4 regions of the Bacillus tequilensis genome follow, and region 2 is predicted to be linked to each of the others. Evidence: riboswitches for the same ligand, from Rfam matches in the RefSeq annotation. Region 2 holds a riboswitch; each other region holds the start of a gene.
The links. A riboswitch is a leader RNA that binds a small molecule or an ion and turns the genes downstream of it on or off. The one in region 2 is predicted to bind S-adenosylmethionine.
Positions count from the first base shown of each region.

Region 1 (4,211 bases), 150 kb from region 2:
TTAACGGCCTCTTTGCTTTCAAGCTCAAAAGATAGCACGGCGCCCGCTCCCGTTGACTGGCTTTTATGGGTTTCAGCGCCGGGATGATCAGACAGGCCCGGATAATACACGCGCTTCACCGCCGGGTGCTTCTGGAAAAACTCCGCAAGCCGCTGCGCTGTTTGGCTCGCTTTTTCTAAACGGACCTGCAATGTTTTTAATCCGCGCAGCACGAGCCAGCAATCTTGCACGCCAAGGACGGCGCCAAACGAGTTTTGCAGCTTATACAGCTGCTTCCCAAGCTCTTCATCTTTGACAGCAGCCAGACCTGACAGCACATCGCTGTGGCCGCTTAAGAATTTTGTTGCGCTGTGAAGCACAATATCCACGCCGAGATCAAGCGGCCGCTGCAGTGCAGGTGTCATGAATGTATTGTCCAGAAAGGTCAGACAGCCGTTTTCTTTTGCAAGCTGGACAACCGCTTTTATATCAGTGATGCCAAGTGTGGGATTTGACGGTGTCTCCATATAAATGACTTTTGTGTTCGGCTTGATATTTCGCGCTACTTCGTTTGTATCCGTCATGTCAACAAACGTATGCTCAATACCAAATCGGGTCAGCACCTCTGTCACCATGCGGAAAGTTCCGCCGTACACATCTTCTGTCACAAGAACGTGATCGCCCTGTGACAGAAGTAAAAATGCAGTTGAGATCGCAGCCATGCCTGAACTGAAAGCAAAGCCTCTCGTCCCGCCTTCCAATGCGGCAATTGTGTCTTCGAGAGCTGTTCTTGTCGGCGTGCCTGAGCGGCTGTAATCATATGCGCCAAACTCTTCAAATGAAGATTGATGAAAGGTCGAAGCGTGCTGAATCGGTACACTGACCGCTCCTGTTGCGCCGTCTGTTTTAAATGGATTATGCACGAGCTGGGTTTCCAGCGTCCAATTATGTTTACTCAAATGAAACAGCTCCCTCTTTGACCTGATGTAACGCCTGTTTTAAGTCCTCTTTTAAATCTTCAGCATGTTCAATTCCGACAGAAAAGCGCAGCAATCGATCGCAGACCCCATTTGCGATCCGGATCTCTTCAGGTATATCCATGTGTGTCTGTGTGGCAGGGTATGTAATAAAGCTCTCCACCCCGCCGAGGCTTTCAGCAAAACAAATGGTCTTCAGTGCTTTTAAAAACGGGTTGACCCACTCTTCTTTTTGCAGACGGAAGGACAGCATGCCGCCTTTGCCCGGATACAGCACATCGGCAATTTCTTCCTGATCTTCTAAAAACACCGCAAGTGATTGCGCGTTGGCCTGATGCTGGCGCATTCTGAGACTGAGCGTCTTCATTCCTCTCATCAAAAGCCATGAATCAAATGGCGGCAGGACAGCGCCGATTGCATTTTGATGCTGAAACATTTCCTCTCCAAGTTTTTCATCCTTTACAACGACAAGTCCCGCAAGCAGGTCGTTATGCCCGCCTAAATACTTGGTTGCGCTGTGAATCACAATGTCAGCTCCCAGCTCAAGCGGCTGCTGCAAGACCGGTGTATAAAATGTATTATCAACGATCAGCAGAAGACCGTGCTCTTTCGTCATCCTGGCAATATGTTCAATATCCGCCTCCTGCATGAGCGGATTTGTCGGTGTTTCCACAAATACCGCTTTTGTATTCGGCGTAATCTTAGAGCGTAAACAGTCCTCATCGCTGAAATCATCATAATGAAACGTCAATCCGTATTTTTTCCATTCATTTTCAAACAAACGGTACGTGCCGCCATATAAGTCAGATGAAACGATCAGTTCATCACCGCTTTTAAACAGCGCCATAATGGTTTGGATGGCCGCCATTCCCGAACTGAAGGCAAGCCCTCTCGCTCCGTTTTCTAAGCTGGCGATCGCGTCCTCGACAAGCTGGCGTGTCGGGTTTTTCGTGCGGACATAATCAAAACCGGTCGATTCCCCGACTCCTCTGTGGCGGTATGCTGTTGATAAATAAATAGGAGCACTCACTGTCCCCGTGACTTCGTCGCTTCTGTTCCCGATTTGGGCTAATTTCGTTTCAACATGCTGTGACATATAGCTGACACCTTCCCTTTTCATAATAAAAACCCCTTCTTCATAAGAAGAAGGGGTTTAACGCTTCTTCTTATCTTCCAAGCATAAAAACGCTTGCTGGATTTAGCACCTTGGCGCTTTGCACATATGCAAAACAAGCCGGTTGCTGAGGTTTCTAAGGGCCAGTCCCTCCACCTCTCACGATAAGAAATATCGATTTCAATTTTCTGATTGTTTTATATTAGCGCAATTTGCAGTTTATTTCAACACTTTTTTCTTCGAGTTCCGAACCGTTTAAAGAGGGAAATTTCTAATAATTCATGGTACAATAATGGAAAACAGCAAGAAAGTCTAGTCATGTCCTGGAGGAATGTATTATGGCACCGAAAAACGGCACAGTGCAAGAAAAGAAATTCTTTTCAAAAGAGCTTAACGAGGAAATGACCTTGCTCGTTTACCTGCCATCCAACTACTCCCCTCTTTATAAATACCATGTCATTATCGCGCAGGACGGCCACGATTATTTCAGGCTGGGGAGAATCGGCAGACAGGTCGAGGAACTGCTGTCTAAACGGGAAATAGACCGGAGCATTATTATCGGCGTTCCATATAAAGATGTAAAAGAGCGCAGAAACACCTACCATCCGGAAGGCTCAAAATTTTCGGCGTATAAACGGTTCATCGCCCATGAGCTCGTTCCGTTTGCGGATGACGAGTATCCAACGTATCAGGTCGGCTACGGTCGAACGCTGATCGGAGACTCGCTCGGAGCGACCGTGTCACTTATGACAGCGCTTGATTATCCGAATATGTTCGGAAACATCATCATGCAGTCTCCCTATGTTGACAAACATGTATTGGAAGCTGTGAAACAGTCAAACGACATCAAACACCTCTCTATCTATCACCAAATCGGAACAAAAGAAACTGAAGTCCACACGACAGACGGAAACATTCTCGACTTCACAGAACCGAATCAGAAGCTGAAACAGCTGCTTGAGCAGAAGCTTTCCGATTATGATTTTGAACCATTTGACGGAGATCACAAATGGACATACTGGCAGCCGCTCATCACGCCGGCGCTGAAAAAAATGCTTTGATACTCTATCATACTTTATTTCCAGGAGGGACATACTATGAAATACGGAATTGTTTTATTTCCATCAAAAAAACTCCAAGACCTTGCGAATTCTTACAGAAAGCGCTATGACCCGAGCTACTCCCTGATCCCGCCCCATTTGACGCTGAGAGCCTCGTTTGAATGTTCGGAGGAGAAAGCGGATCAGCTTGTATCACATCTGAGAAGCATCGCCAAGGAGTCCCATCCGATCGTTCTCAAACTGACAAAATACAGCTCATTTGCGCCTGTCAATAATGTCATTTACATCAAAGCAGAGCCGACGGAAGAATTAAAAACACTCAATGAAAAGCTATACACCGGTGTGCTGGCGGGTGAACAGGAATATAATTTCGTTCCGCACGTGACGGTCGGCCAAAACCTTTCCGACGATGAGCATTCAGATGTGCTGGGACAATTAAAAATGCAGGAAGTGTCGCATGAAGAAATTGTTGACCGGTTCCACTTGCTTTACCAGCTGGAAAACGGATCGTGGACAGTTTACGAAACCTTCTTGTTAGGCAGAGGAGAATAATGTTTGGAAGCAGTGATCGCAAAAAATGAAGAACAAATGAAAGATGCTTTTTATGTAAGAGAAGAAGTCTTTGTCAAAGAACAAAACGTTCCTGCCGAAGAAGAAATTGACGAACTTGAAAATGAGGCGGAGCATGTTGTCGTATATGACGGCGAAAAGCCTGTCGGCGCCGGAAGATGGCGTATGAAGGATGGTTACGGCAAGTTAGAGCGGATTTGCGTATTGAAAAGCCACCGCTCACACGGTATCGGCGGCATCATTATGAAGGCACTTGAAGAAGCGGCCGCAGACGGCGGCGCTTCCGGCTTCATGTTAAACGCGCAAACGCAGGCTGTGCCGTTTTACAAGAAACACGGGTATCGTGTGCTTTCCGAAAAAGAATTCCTTGATGCCGGCATTCCCCACTTGCAAATGATTAAATGATCGCATCACTTAAGGCCCTTATGTAGGGCCTTAAGTTATTTCAAGCTGCTTTGTTTATAGAAATAGTAAGACATACAATTTCTACATTTAAAGGAGGCATTAAGA
Region 1 is NZ_CP048852.1:1,183,389-1,187,599, reverse strand. Features, by position in the region: gene metC (cystathionine beta-lyase) at 1-938, opposite strand, end outside; gene metI (cystathionine gamma-synthase/O-acetylhomoserine thiolyase) at 931-2,052, opposite strand; SAM riboswitch class I at 2,120-2,241, opposite strand; gene G4P54_RS06265 (esterase family protein) at 2,409-3,131, shown strand; gene G4P54_RS06260 (YjcG family protein) at 3,168-3,683, shown strand; gene G4P54_RS06255 (GNAT family N-acetyltransferase) at 3,687-4,106, shown strand; gene G4P54_RS06250 (hypothetical protein) at 4,147-4,211, opposite strand, start outside.
Region 1: it holds a riboswitch for S-adenosylmethionine, as region 2 does, so the genes downstream of both, metI (cystathionine gamma-synthase/O-acetylhomoserine thiolyase) here and mtnW (2,3-diketo-5-methylthiopentyl-1-phosphate enolase) in region 2, are expected to answer to the same signal.

Region 2 (4,211 bases):
ATGCCGTTTTCCCCCAAGCGGTAATGCCGTGATTTCGGATCAGAACAGCTCCTGAATCTTCTGAAACTTCTCCCGAAAACAGTGCCGCGAGCGTCGGAATATGAGCCGGATTTTCAATGATCGGTATGGTCGCTTCTGCATTCTCTTCCCACAGGCCGAGCGCTTTTATGATTTCCTGGCCTCTGAATGTGATTTTCTTTTGGTCTCCGTACAGCTCTGAGATGACATTATTGTTTACCGTATGAACGTGCAGACAGCATCCTGCATTGGTTTTATTGTACAAATGTGTATGAAGGAGTGTTTCCGCTGACGGTTTTAAAGAATGCCCGCTTTCGACAGGCTCTCCGTTTTGATCCACCAGCAGAAAATCTTCATCGGTTTCTTTTCGTTTATCTTTCCCGCTCGCGGTTACGAGAAATGTTAAAGGCTCATCAGAAACTTTAATTGACAGATTGCCGCTAGTCGCCGGAAACCAATCTCTTTCTGCCAATTCCCGTTTTACTTCAGCGAGCTCTCGCCAGCGTTCTTGTTTTGCAGCCATTCCTGTACCTCCGTTACATTCTCAATCTCTTTTCTAATCTCATAAAAATCGTGATACGGGAGATGATTCAGGTTACGCTCTCGGCATTCGTTTAATAAATAATCCCTTGCAAAGCAAAGGTCAGACAGCTTTGCCGCCTCCACATCTGTAACGGAATCACCGATCATGATGATATATTGGTTCGGTTCAGAAAGGTCATGTATCACCGACGGCTTGCAGCATCCGCATTGATTGCTGCACGTTCCCTTGCAAGAATGCGGCCAGTCAATATGAATATAGTCTTGGTCAAATGACGCATGGTTGCAATAAATATGGTCTTTTTCCACAATGCCTTCAAGCAATGGATACACAAAAAAATCCATACCTCCGCTTACGACATAAAACGGAAGCTCATGCTCCTTGACAAACGCTACAAATTCCCGAAAGCCTTCCCTGATTTTTGCATCTTCCAATACGAATCTCGTCATCTCTTCTTTTAAACTGCTCGGCAGAAGGCCGAACATCCGCCCGACACCTTCCTTAATCGACAGCGATTTGGAGAGCACGCCATCTTTTAATGCCGTCCATTCCGGCGGAGCGAACGTTTTCATAATGCTTATAATGTTATCGTTCATCGTGATGGTTCCGTCAAAATCACAAATAATGAAAGGTTTTCGAGTCGTCATTCTTCCTCAACCTTTCCCCATTTATCTAGCGCAAGCTTCAGATCCTTGCATTGCTTGACTTTTTCATCAATCGGCTGGGCTTCCAGGACAGCATCAATGACGGCTCTGAACGCTTTGCCTCCGCCTTGGGCGCCATTCGGATGTCCGTGTACGCCTCCTCCGGCGTTAATAATATGATCTATGCCGAAATCCCGCATCAACAGCGGAACCATGCCGGGATGAATGCCTGCTGACGGAACGGCAAATGTCTGATTAAAGGCATCCTCTCTCACACATTCTTCGTGAATCGCGAGCGCATCCTCTCTCGGAAGCGCGACCGAACCGTATGGAGACGGAAAGAGACTGAAATCAGCACCGCAATACCGGTTTAATTTTCCGAGCAGAAGAGCGTGAGAAAAGCCATAATCCGGAGAAGACGTAAACGCCCCGCTGACAGCTGGATGCGCCATAATCGGGATCTGGATTTCACGATCTTCCGCAAGGCTTTGCATGACGTCCAGGCCGTAAGCAAAGACATTAAACAAAAGTGCATCCGCTCCCAATTCGGCGGCGCGTCTCGCTTTGTCTTTCAAATCAGCCGTGCGCCCAGTCAAATTCACCGCATACAGCGTTTTATGTCCGGTTTGCTCATATGTTTCCTTCAATATCTGCTTTCCCTCTGTAATTCTTGTTTCAAAAGGCGCCAGACCTGTTTCAAAGAAAATTTCATCGTCCTTAATCAAGTCAACTCCGCCTAGCGCCTGCTGTCTGAGCTGTTCTTTAATATCATTCAGACCTCTTCCGATAACACCTTTAAAAATGCTCATTAACAGCGGTCTTTCAAACTCCCCCAGCAGCTTTCGGATACCGTATACGCCGAACTTCGGTCCAGGCAGCGTGCGCTTAAATGCTTCTGAGAAATGAAGATCAAGCAATTTGATTTTTCCGTCCAGCGACAGCTTGCCAAACACTGTTGTCAGCAAAGCCGGAATGTCCTGAGAGAAATTGATTTCAGGATAGGCAATTGTGATCACTGCTTGTTTTCCTGATGCAGGAGTTCCCTCTATCTCCTCAACCTTTATCACCCGCCCCTTGTGCTTTTGCATTTGCTCCTGTTTTAAAAGGGGCAGATCCGTCCAGGAGCCCACTGTCAATCCTGTTGCGATTTGTTCTGCTTTTTTCTCCGTATCGGCTCCCGGTTCTGTCAGGAGATATGTCGCTAATAACTCACTCATGCCAGAGCTCCTTTCATTTTCATCCATATAAAAAAACCTCTTCAAACAGCAATCGCGTCTAAAGAGGTTTCGTTTCTCGTCCGAATCTTATCTCTCAGCCGCCAGCTGCAAGAATTAGCACCGTGCTTTACAAGTCGGTTGCCGGGCTTCATCGGGCTCGTCCCTCTGCCTGCTCTTGATAAGAAAATATAGATTTTATAAATTATTTTGAATTATCCCATCGTTATCAAATCTTGTCAATGCTTTTTTGGGTAAACAGGTTCAGTTTCCCAATTCGATAGGCGGCTTCCTCAAGTCTTTCTTCACTTGTCAGCAGTCCGACTCTGACATAGCCCTCGCCATATTCACCGAAGCCGGTTCCAGCCGCAACCGCCACATTCGCTTTTTCCAGCAAAAGGTCGGAGAACTGCTCAGATGTATAGCCTTCAGGCACAGGCAGCCATGCAAAAAATGAACCTGCCGGAGCTGTCACATCCCAGCCAATCTCCCGGCATGCCGCGATCCAAGCGTTTCGCCTGCTCTCATAGCGGGCATTTTGCTCCGCCACACACGTTTGATCAGCAAGCAGTGCCGCCGCTGCAGCCTCCTGAGTCGCTCTGAAAAGACTGACAAACATATGGTCCTGATAAAGATTAATCGCTTCAATGACCGAAGCGTTTCCAACGGCAAAGCCGACCCGCCATCCTGCCATGTTATACGTTTTTGACAGCGTGTAAATTTCGATGCCAATATCCTTCGCACCTTCAGTCTGCAAAAAGCTTAACGGCTTGTTCCCGTCAAATCCTACAGCGCCATAAGCAAAATCGTGAACGACACAAATCCCGTTTTCTTTTGCAAAGCTCACGGTTTCTTCAAAAAATTCAGAGGTAGCAACAGCCCCGGTCGGATTATTCGGATAATTTAAATACATCAATTTTGCCTGATCCCTCACCTCAGCTGCGATGCTGCTATAATCAGGAAGAAACGCCCTTTCCTTTACAAGCGGCATCATTTCCATCTTTGCTTTCGCAAGTGTGACACCTGACCAGTAATCAGGATAACCCGGATCGGGCACTAAAATCGTATCACCGGGATTCAGCAAGCATTGCGGGAGCTCGACAAGACCCGCTTTCCCGCCGAATAATACAGCAACTTCAGTTTCCGGGTCGAGATCAATACCGTATTCTCTTTTGTAAAATGCTGCGGCAGCTGACTTCAGACTGTGCGAGCCGCGAAAAGACGAGTATTTATGATTTTCAGGATCGGCAACAGCCCGTTTCATTTCCTCGACGATATGCTCCGGAGTCGGCTGATCCGGATTTCCCTGTCCAAGATTGATCACGTCGTGTCCTTCCGCGAGCTTTCGATTCACTTTCTGCACCAGAGAAGCGAAGAACTGTTTAGGCAATTCCTTCAATACATGAGACTGTTCAAATATCATCTATTCTCACCTTCTAAAAAAATCTTGAAATGATAGTCCATCATCATATATGGTTAAATCAAAAAAGTAAAGAAAAATTTGGGGGCGTAAAAAAATGAAATGGACGATATCTTGTCTTCAATTTGATATTTCTTACGGAAAACCTTCAGAAAATATAAAAAAGGCTGAAAGTTTTATCGAAAAAGAAAGCAAACATGCTGATGTGATTGTTCTGCCTGAACTATGGACGACCGGATATGATCTGGCCAATCTTGATGAGCTGGCTGATGAAGACGGTCGTTCAGCTCAGAGCTGGCTAAAGAAAACGGCTAAAAAACATGGCGTTCATATTGTTGCCGGTTCAGTTGCTGTCAGAGAGGATTCTGATGTTT
Region 2 is NZ_CP048852.1:1,337,359-1,341,569, reverse strand. Features, by position in the region: gene G4P54_RS07165 (methylthioribulose 1-phosphate dehydratase) at 1-541, opposite strand, end outside; gene mtnX (2-hydroxy-3-keto-5-methylthiopentenyl-1-phosphate phosphatase) at 499-1,206, opposite strand; gene mtnW (2,3-diketo-5-methylthiopentyl-1-phosphate enolase) at 1,203-2,420, opposite strand; SAM riboswitch class I at 2,505-2,605, opposite strand; gene mtnE (methionine-glutamine aminotransferase) at 2,647-3,840, opposite strand; gene G4P54_RS07145 (carbon-nitrogen family hydrolase) at 3,935-4,211, shown strand, end outside.

Region 3 (4,211 bases), 700 kb from region 2:
GGGCACCCAATTCTGCTATGATTTCACTCAGGTGATCCTGGTTTTGCTGAACGGTCACTTGTAGTTGATGGTCAGAGAAATCAACTTCTGTCACTCCTTTGATTTTTCTAATAGCGTTTTTATTTAATTTCTGAACATGTGCCAGCTGAAAAGCATATGTCATTTCTTTATTCACTTCTTTGTACAGCTCTTCTTTTGTTCCATTGGCAATGATTCTCCCTTCATTCATGATTATAATGCGATCTGCAATCGCCTCGACTTCATCCATATAATGTGTCGAGTAAATAATGCTCGCTCCTCTTGATTTCAGCTCTTTTATCGATTCCAAAATGTGATGCCGGGATTGCGGATCGATTCCTACAGTGGGCTCGTCCATGATAATCAATTTCGGCTGATGTGCAATGGCACACGCGATATTTAATCTTCTTTTCATCCCGCCTGAAAACGTCTTAGGCTTGTCATTTTTCCGGTCATATAGCTGTACGAGCTCCAAAGCCTCTCTGACTCGGGCTTTCAGTTCTTCTCCTCTAAGAGAATAAAGACTCGCAAAAAAACGAACATTTTTCTCAGCGGAAATTTCCTTGTAAATCGCGATATCTTGAGGTACAATTCCGATGCCTTTCTTCATTTCCTTTGACCCTTTTTTCACATTGTGGCCCAGTATTGTCACGTTGCCAGAACTGGCCGACAATACTCCGGATAACACGTGAATGGTGGTGCTTTTCCCAGCACCATTTGGGCCTAACAAGCCAAGAACTTCCCCCTCTCTCACTTCAAAAGAAATCCCATTTACCGCTGTTTTGTTTCCGTACTGTATTTTCAAATTTTCTACAGCCGCCATGTTGTTCATATATTTCTCCTTTTTACATTCTCCGTTTTGAGAATTCCTGCAATAAATTTGTTTTCAAATCGTCCCGATTTTGTTCAATGTCAAAATCAGCAGCGTTTTCTTCAAAGCCATCCTGTTCCTCTCCGTCAAAACTGTACAGTTTCTTCAATAAAACCCACAATGTTTCCAGCTCTTCCGTAGAAAACCCTTTAAATAGATCTGCCATAAAGTACACCGCTTTTTCACCGCATTCCTCCATGACACGCTTGCCTGAATCAGTAATCTTCACATTAACCGCTCGCTTGTCGCGTTTACTCGGAACAGTAATGACATAACCTCTTTTTTCAATACTACTGACAAGCCTATTGATGTTTTGTTTTGAAGTGCCTAATTTTTTTGCGATGTTGTTAAATGTCGTTTCCTCTTCCGGTAAATGCAGTATGGCAACCATCGTCATAAATTGTCTTGACGTTAAGCTTTCATAATAATCGTCTCCGCGTGATTGGATTTTGTTTAAAACAGAAAAAAGTGTAGCGTAAGATTGTTGCATTAAAAATAAATCTTTCAGTTCTTTTGAATAATCCATACTCATCCTCCTCGTTAGACAATATATTGTCTATAACATCATAACACTTCTCGATTAAATGTCAACATATTGTCTATTCTCCTTCAGGAAAGTTAAGTTTGTCAGCTCTCTCCACAAGAAAAGGACAAAAAGCGCCCCTGAAACAGGGCGCTTTCTGATTAAGATGCATATTGAGGAGATGATTCCTCCTGTACTGCTTTTTCCTCAGGTACAGGTATATGAATGCGGTTTACCACAACCTCTCTTGAAGTATTGACGAAAATCGCACTCTCTTTCATCAGTTCAAAATACGTTCTCTGTTACTTGATCGAGCTGAGTAATCAAACCTATCGTATGTGTTTCTTTTAATAGCTGAATGATTTCAACTTCCCGGTATGCCCGGCCTTGCTCCTCCTAGGATTGATAACAAACCGAGCCGAACAATGTTTCAAGCTCGCTCTTTGTGTCCTTCTTTGTTGTATGGTGCTGTAACCAAAAACGTCATGGTGCAAAACGTCCTTTTCATCATATTTTTTCATAAAAAAATCTCTTTCCGAAGATGGAAAGAGATCATATATAAGCGTGCCCTGTCTACAGACAGACGCCGGTATAAACCTTGCTTTCCTATCTTTCAAGCTGACGCTTGCTGGAATTGGTACAATACTGTTGCCAAGGTTTCATTGGACCGGTCCCTCCACCTCTCTGGATAGAAAATGTTGAATATATCATTTTCAGAATAAAGAATACGTTTATCATAAAGAATTCCAAGATTGATGTTAATCTATTTTTTCAGAATTGACGTTATCATCCGAAATGTTATAATTCTTACAAAATATCTAACTAGAGAGAGGAACTGGGCCATAAAATCTTTTGCTACACAACAAAATGGCATTTTTAAGTCCGTTTGCTCGCTTGACTGCCCGGATCAATGCGGATTGTTAATACATAAAAAAGACGGAAAAATTGTGAAAGTGCAGGGAGATCCCGATCATCCTGTCACAGCTGGAAACATATGCAACAAAGTTCGAAACATGACGGAGCGCATCTATGATGAAAAGCGGCTGACTACACCGCTTAAACGGACAGGCGCGAAAGGCCAAGCGATATTTGAACCGATTTCCTGGGAAGAGGCGATTGATACGATCACCTCCCGCTGGAAGCAGCTGATTGATGAAATGGGAGCTGAAAGCATACTTCCTTACAGCTTTTACGGAAATATGGGGAAATTGACAGCTGAAGGAATGGACCGCCGCTTTTTTTACCGCATGGGATCAAGCCAGCTTGAACGGACGATTTGCAGCAAAGCGGGATCTGAAGGCTATAAATATACAATGGGCATAAGCGCGGGAATCGATCCTGAGGAAACCATTCATACAAAACTATTTATTTTTTGGGGAATTAACGCTGTCAGCACAAACATGCACCAAATTACAATCGCCCAAAAAGCGCGAAAAAAAGGTGCCAAAATTGTCGTGATCGATGTACATAAAAATCAGACAGGGCGTCTTGCAGATTGGTTTATTCCAATAAAGCCGGGAACTGACAGCGCACTTGCCCTTGGCATCATGCACATTTTATTTAAAGAAAACCTTCACGATGAAGCATTCCTGTCTGAATACACGGTCGGCTACGACAAGCTCCGTGAACACGTGAAACAGTATAATCCGGAAAAGGTATCAATGATCACCGGGATCAGCACTGAAGATATTTATCAGCTGGCAAGAATGTATGGGAAAGTCTCCCCTTCTTTTATCAGAATCGGAAATGGAATCCAGCATCACGATAACGGCGGGATGATTGTAAGGACGATTGCCTGTCTTCCGGCGATCACCGGCCAATGGCTGCATAAAGGGGGCGGCGCAATTAAGCATAACAGCGGAATTTTAGAATATAACACAAATGCCTTGCAGCGGCCCGACTTATTGAAAGGACGCACACCGAGGTCGTTTAATATGAATCAGCTTGGCAAGGTGCTTTTGGAAACAGATCCGCCTATCCGCTCTCTTTTTATTTACGGAACAAACCCTGCCGTCGTCGCGCCGAAAGCAAACAAAGTCAGACAGGGCTTGCTGCGGGAAGACTTGTTTACTGTGGTTCATGATTTGTTTTTAACGGAAACGGCTGCATATGCGGACATTGTACTGCCTGCAACATCCGCTTTTGAGAACACTGATTTTTATACCTCCTACTGGCACCATTACATTCAGCTTCAGCAGCCGGTGATTGAGAACTATGGAGAAAGCAAGTCTAATACTGAGGTGTTCCGATTACTGGCTGAAGCAATGGGATTCACAGACCAGGAGCTCAAAGATTCAGATGAAGAATTAATCCGTCAGGCGCTTGACCATCCAGATAATCCGTATTTGACTGAGATTGGTTACGATTCCCTTTCTAAGTTTTCATTTATGAAAGCGAAACGCGAAAAGCCCCTGTTTCCAGGCAAACTTCCGACTCCAAGCGGAAAAATAGAATTATATTCAGAAAAAATGAAACAAGACGGCTTCCCGGCTTTACCGACATATACCCCTCTTATATCCGATGACGAGTATCCGTTTATGTATGTTCCGGCGCCAAACCATAATTTCTTAAACTCAACGTTTTCCAACAATGCAAAGCATATCAAGCTTGAAAAGATGCCAAAGCTTTTTATCAATACAAAAGATGCTAAAAAATACGGAATCGGTGATGGAGATCCTGTACGAATTTGGAACAGCCGGGGAGAATGCGAGCTTGCCGCTTCAGTCGGGGAACAAGTACTGTCCGGTGTCGTAGTCAGCCAAGGATTATGGGCGGATGAACCAGGAAAAAAACAGCTTG
Region 3 is NZ_CP048852.1:2,040,374-2,044,584, forward strand. Features, by position in the region: gene G4P54_RS10680 (ABC transporter ATP-binding protein) at 1-850, opposite strand, end outside; gene G4P54_RS10685 (MarR family winged helix-turn-helix transcriptional regulator) at 864-1,415, opposite strand; partial or broken gene G4P54_RS21295 (hydroxyacid dehydrogenase) at 1,701-1,899, opposite strand; SAM riboswitch class I at 2,016-2,107, opposite strand; gene G4P54_RS10695 (molybdopterin oxidoreductase family protein) at 2,255-4,211, shown strand, end outside.
Region 3: it holds a riboswitch for S-adenosylmethionine, as region 2 does, so the genes downstream of both, G4P54_RS21295 (hydroxyacid dehydrogenase) here and mtnW (2,3-diketo-5-methylthiopentyl-1-phosphate enolase) in region 2, are expected to answer to the same signal.

Region 4 (4,211 bases), 1.8 Mb from region 2:
CACTTTCACTTTCAGCGTGTAGCCTTTTTCTTTCAACAATGGTTCAGCCTCTTTTAAAATTTCCGCATGCGGTGTTTTTGTCGCCGCAACAACAATGTCTTTCTTGCCGGATTCAGCGCCGTTATTCGAACCGCAGGCAGCCAGAACTCCTGCAAATACAAGCAGTAATGCACCTAAAAATAGCTTTTTCAATGTAAATCCTCCCTTATCGTTTATCTATAATATTTGTTATTACATCACCGATGATTTGAATAATAAACACGATGATTAAAATAAACACAGTAGCAACGAAGGTAACATCAGCATTATTAGACTGATATCCTTCTACATACGCAAGGTTTCCAAGGCCGCCTGAACCGATGGCTCCGGCAATAGCCGTTGAGCCGATCAAAGCGATGGCCGTAACCGTGATGCCAGAAATAAGAGCCGGCATAGACTCCGGAAGCAGCACTTTAAAAATAATCGTAGACGTTTTAGCGCCCATTGATTTAGCGGCTTCAATCACACCTTTGTCAACCTCGCGCAATGCGATTTCAGCAAGGCGCGCGTAAAATGGTGCCGAGCCGATCACCAGCGCCGGCAATGCGGCATTTGGCCCTAAGATCGTGCCCACTAAAAATTTCGTAAAACCTAACAATAAAATAATTAAAATGAGGAATGGAATCGATCTGAATATATTGACAATGGCCGCAATTACAGAGTTGACAGCTTTATTCTGCCAGAGGCTCCCTTTGCTTGTCAGGAAAAGCAGCAAGCCGAGGATCACCCCGATGACAAAAGCAAACACCAATGAAATCAGCGTCATATACAGTGTTTCATATGTCGCGTTCCACAATTCAGTTAAATCAACATTCGGGAAATACTTTTCAAACATTCGTGATCACCTCTGCTTTTACCTGTTTGTCGTTAATGAACCGGATCACGTTTTGCACTTCTTCCTCGTCTCCGTCAATGTGGATGAATAATGAACCGTAAGCTCCATCCTTCGTCTGCGAGATTTTCCCCTGCAGAATATTGACACTGACATTGAAGTTTCTGATCATTTCTGTAATCAGAGGCTGTTCAGCCGAATCACCGACAAATGTGAGCTGAACCGTTTTTCCTGATGCTGTTTCATCAAGAAGATGCTGAAGCGTTTCTTTCGTTTCTTCCGGCTCTGTCACCTGCTGAACAAATCGTTTTGTCATGTCTTCTTTCGGATTTTTGAAGACGTCGAGAACTTCGCCTTCTTCTACAACCCTTCCGTTTTCCATGACGGCGACTCTGTTGCAGATTTTGCGGATGACATGCATTTCGTGTGTAATCAGCACAATCGTCAAGCCGAGTCTTTCATTAATATCGGACAATAAATCCAAAATTGAATCTGTCGTTTGCGGATCTAACGCTGATGTCGCTTCATCACAAAGGAGAACCTTCGGATTGTTTGCAAGCGCTCGGGCGATGCCGACACGCTGCTTTTGCCCGCCGCTCAGCTGAGACGGATATGATTTTTCTTTTCCTTCTAAACCTACCAGTTTAATCAGTTCATTGGCACGCTTAATCCGTTCGCTCTTTTTGACCCCGGCAATTTCTAAAGGAAACATGATATTCTCTCTGACGGTCCGCGACCAAAGCAAGTTGAAATGCTGGAAAATCATGCTGATTTCATGGCGTGCTTTTCTTAAACCGCGTCCGTTTACTTCATTAATTTTAGTTCCCGCCACTTCCACGGTTCCTGAGGTTGGTTTCTCAAGGCCGTTCAGCAGACGGATTAAGGAACTTTTACCAGCTCCGCTATATCCTATAATTCCAAAAATCTCACCTTTATTAATGGAAAGCGAGACATTTTGGACAGCATTGACATCTCCATGTTTCGACTTGTAAACTTTTGAAACATCTTGAAGATTAATCAAAGCAATCACCTGCCTTAACACTATTCTAAGAAATCTTCCGGGTTTTTCTGCAAAAGAAAAGCCTTTCTGCACATGTGAGCAGAAAGGCTTATATAAAACGCCTTTCTCTCATCTTTCAAAGCTGAACGCTTCGTGTGAATTGGCACCATTTCAACAGCGTTGATGGTTGCCGGGCTTCATAGGGCACTTCCCTCCACCTCTCTTGATAAGAGAAATATATAGTCTTTTTCGTCCGGAAATTCTTAATGTAGAATAGCACGGCGAATCAGCAAATGTCAATAAAATAAATGATGTCAACTTTTACTATTATAATAATTTTTTATTTTTCAATTCTTCAAAATCCTCTGAAAAAATCCGTTCGTCAGCCAGAGAATGGCCTCGAGTTTCAGCAGGGCTCTGAATGACCCCTTTACTTTAAGGCTTCCCCTCTGGATCAAGTGCTGGAGGGAAATGTCTCCGTGCAATAAATGAATGATTTCCGCTTGGTTTCCGTAAAAGGTCAGGTTGGACGTTTGAGGCGGAGAAATTTTTTTCATTTCTCCCTGTTCGTTTATTGAGACGGTTAAGGCTTCTGTTTCTCCTTGGAAGGTAATGAGCAATGCTGAAGCATTCAAAAGGGGTTTTAAAAACAGATGCTGGTACTCATCTTCTAAAACTTCCGCTTTCTCCATATGTACAACCTCCTATTTGTTGGTCATACATACACATTTCTCTTTCTGCGCAAGAACCCCTTTATAAAACGAACGACAATTTCATTGGAATACGTCGAGAAATATGTCATAAATGGGATGCGGAAGATGATTTTTGTTTAATCAGCTCATATAAATAAGAAACAGAATGAAACGCGTATCCTCTTTCAACCACTTTTCCGCCTTTAAACAGCAGAAAGCAAGGGACGCTCTCAATTTGATACGCTTTTGCAAATGTCGGAGAATAATTGACATTGTTTTGATAGAAGGCGACATCGGGCAGCATCTCTTTCACCACTGTCAGCATTTTGCTTGCAAGCTGGCAGGTGCCGCAAAACGGAGTATATAAATATAGGAGATACACATCATCTGCGATGTGGTCTAGCTCATGTTCTTGAAGTTCTTTCATGCTATACACCTCAGGACTTTCTTTCAAGAAAAATAGTATGGACATTCAGATTTGCGCGGAGCAGCACAGAAGCGACATGGTGTCTCGGTGCAGCCTCTACTTCCTTATAGGCTCTGTCGATATGCAAATGGCAGGCGTCATTAAATTCTCTTTTCAGCTGTTTTCTTAATTTCTCGCCTGATTCATCAGCATCAACTAATATATAGACGTCTTTATCGTAAAGCTCATCAGCCAATTCCTCAAGCTTCAGCTGGCTGATTGTTCCGTTTGTGCAGATGATGCGCACTGGTTCATTCAGCACACTTTCAACTTTCTCTTTATCTGATTTCCCTTCGACAATCATCACCTTTTCCTGCTCATCCATTTTCATCACCTGCTGCGCCAAATTTGAAACGTTCAGATTGTAAAAAGAAGGCAGTGAAATTCACCGCCAACATTAACACCAGCCGTTTTCATAGTCACAATCCACGTATTTTTCATCGTTTCCTGAGACCACATCGGCTGTTTTATAAAATTTCTCATTTTCAAAGGAATAACCGGATTTAAGCTCATATTCATCCATGCTTGTCATTTGCCCGATCATCTCATTATCATGATATAACGAGAGCCGGCCATTTTGAAAGCGGCCTGTCACATCATTGGTGACATCGAGCTTTTGTTTGCTGAAAGCCATATTGGACACCTCCTACACCGTTAGCGTGTCCAATTGCCTTCACAGCTATCCTATTTTAGTCTTCTTGTGTCATCTCTTCGTATTGCTCTGCTGTCATCAGTTTTTCAATTTCAGAAGCGTCAGACGGCTCAATGACGATCATCCATGCTTTTTCGTACGGAGATTCGTTGACGAATTCCGGACTGTCATCAAGATCTTCGTTTACTTCCACAACAGTTCCGTTAATCGGTGCATAAAGCTCAGATACCGTTTTAACGGATTCAACACTGCCGAATGGCTCGTCCGCTTTGATTTCAGCGCCGACTTCAGGAAGCTCGACAAACACGATGTCGCCTAGCTCGGACTGGGCAAAATGCGTAATTCCGATTCTGGCTTTTTCTCCCTCAACTTTAACCCACTCGTGTTCTCCTGAGTAACGCAAATCTTTAGGTATGCTCAATTGAATCCCTCCATTTTTTACAGCACTACAATAAGAAGATACCACACTTTTCAAAAAAAATTGACATTAAGCCCAGTTTTCTTCAAATTGGTCTTCTTTAAAACCGACT
Region 4 is NZ_CP048852.1:3,174,118-3,178,328, forward strand. Features, by position in the region: gene metQ (methionine ABC transporter substrate-binding lipoprotein MetQ) at 1-192, opposite strand, end outside; gene metP (methionine ABC transporter permease MetP) at 206-874, opposite strand; gene metN (methionine ABC transporter ATP-binding protein MetN) at 867-1,892, opposite strand; SAM riboswitch class I at 1,998-2,104, opposite strand; gene G4P54_RS16835 (SCP2 sterol-binding domain-containing protein) at 2,219-2,563, opposite strand; gene G4P54_RS16840 (thioredoxin family protein) at 2,670-2,990, opposite strand; gene G4P54_RS16845 (toprim domain-containing protein) at 3,001-3,354, opposite strand; gene G4P54_RS16850 (YusG family protein) at 3,427-3,663, opposite strand; gene gcvH (glycine cleavage system protein GcvH) at 3,719-4,102, opposite strand; gene G4P54_RS16860 (arsenate reductase family protein) at 4,169-4,211, opposite strand, start outside.
Region 4: it holds a riboswitch for S-adenosylmethionine, as region 2 does, so the genes downstream of both, metN (methionine ABC transporter ATP-binding protein MetN) here and mtnW (2,3-diketo-5-methylthiopentyl-1-phosphate enolase) in region 2, are expected to answer to the same signal.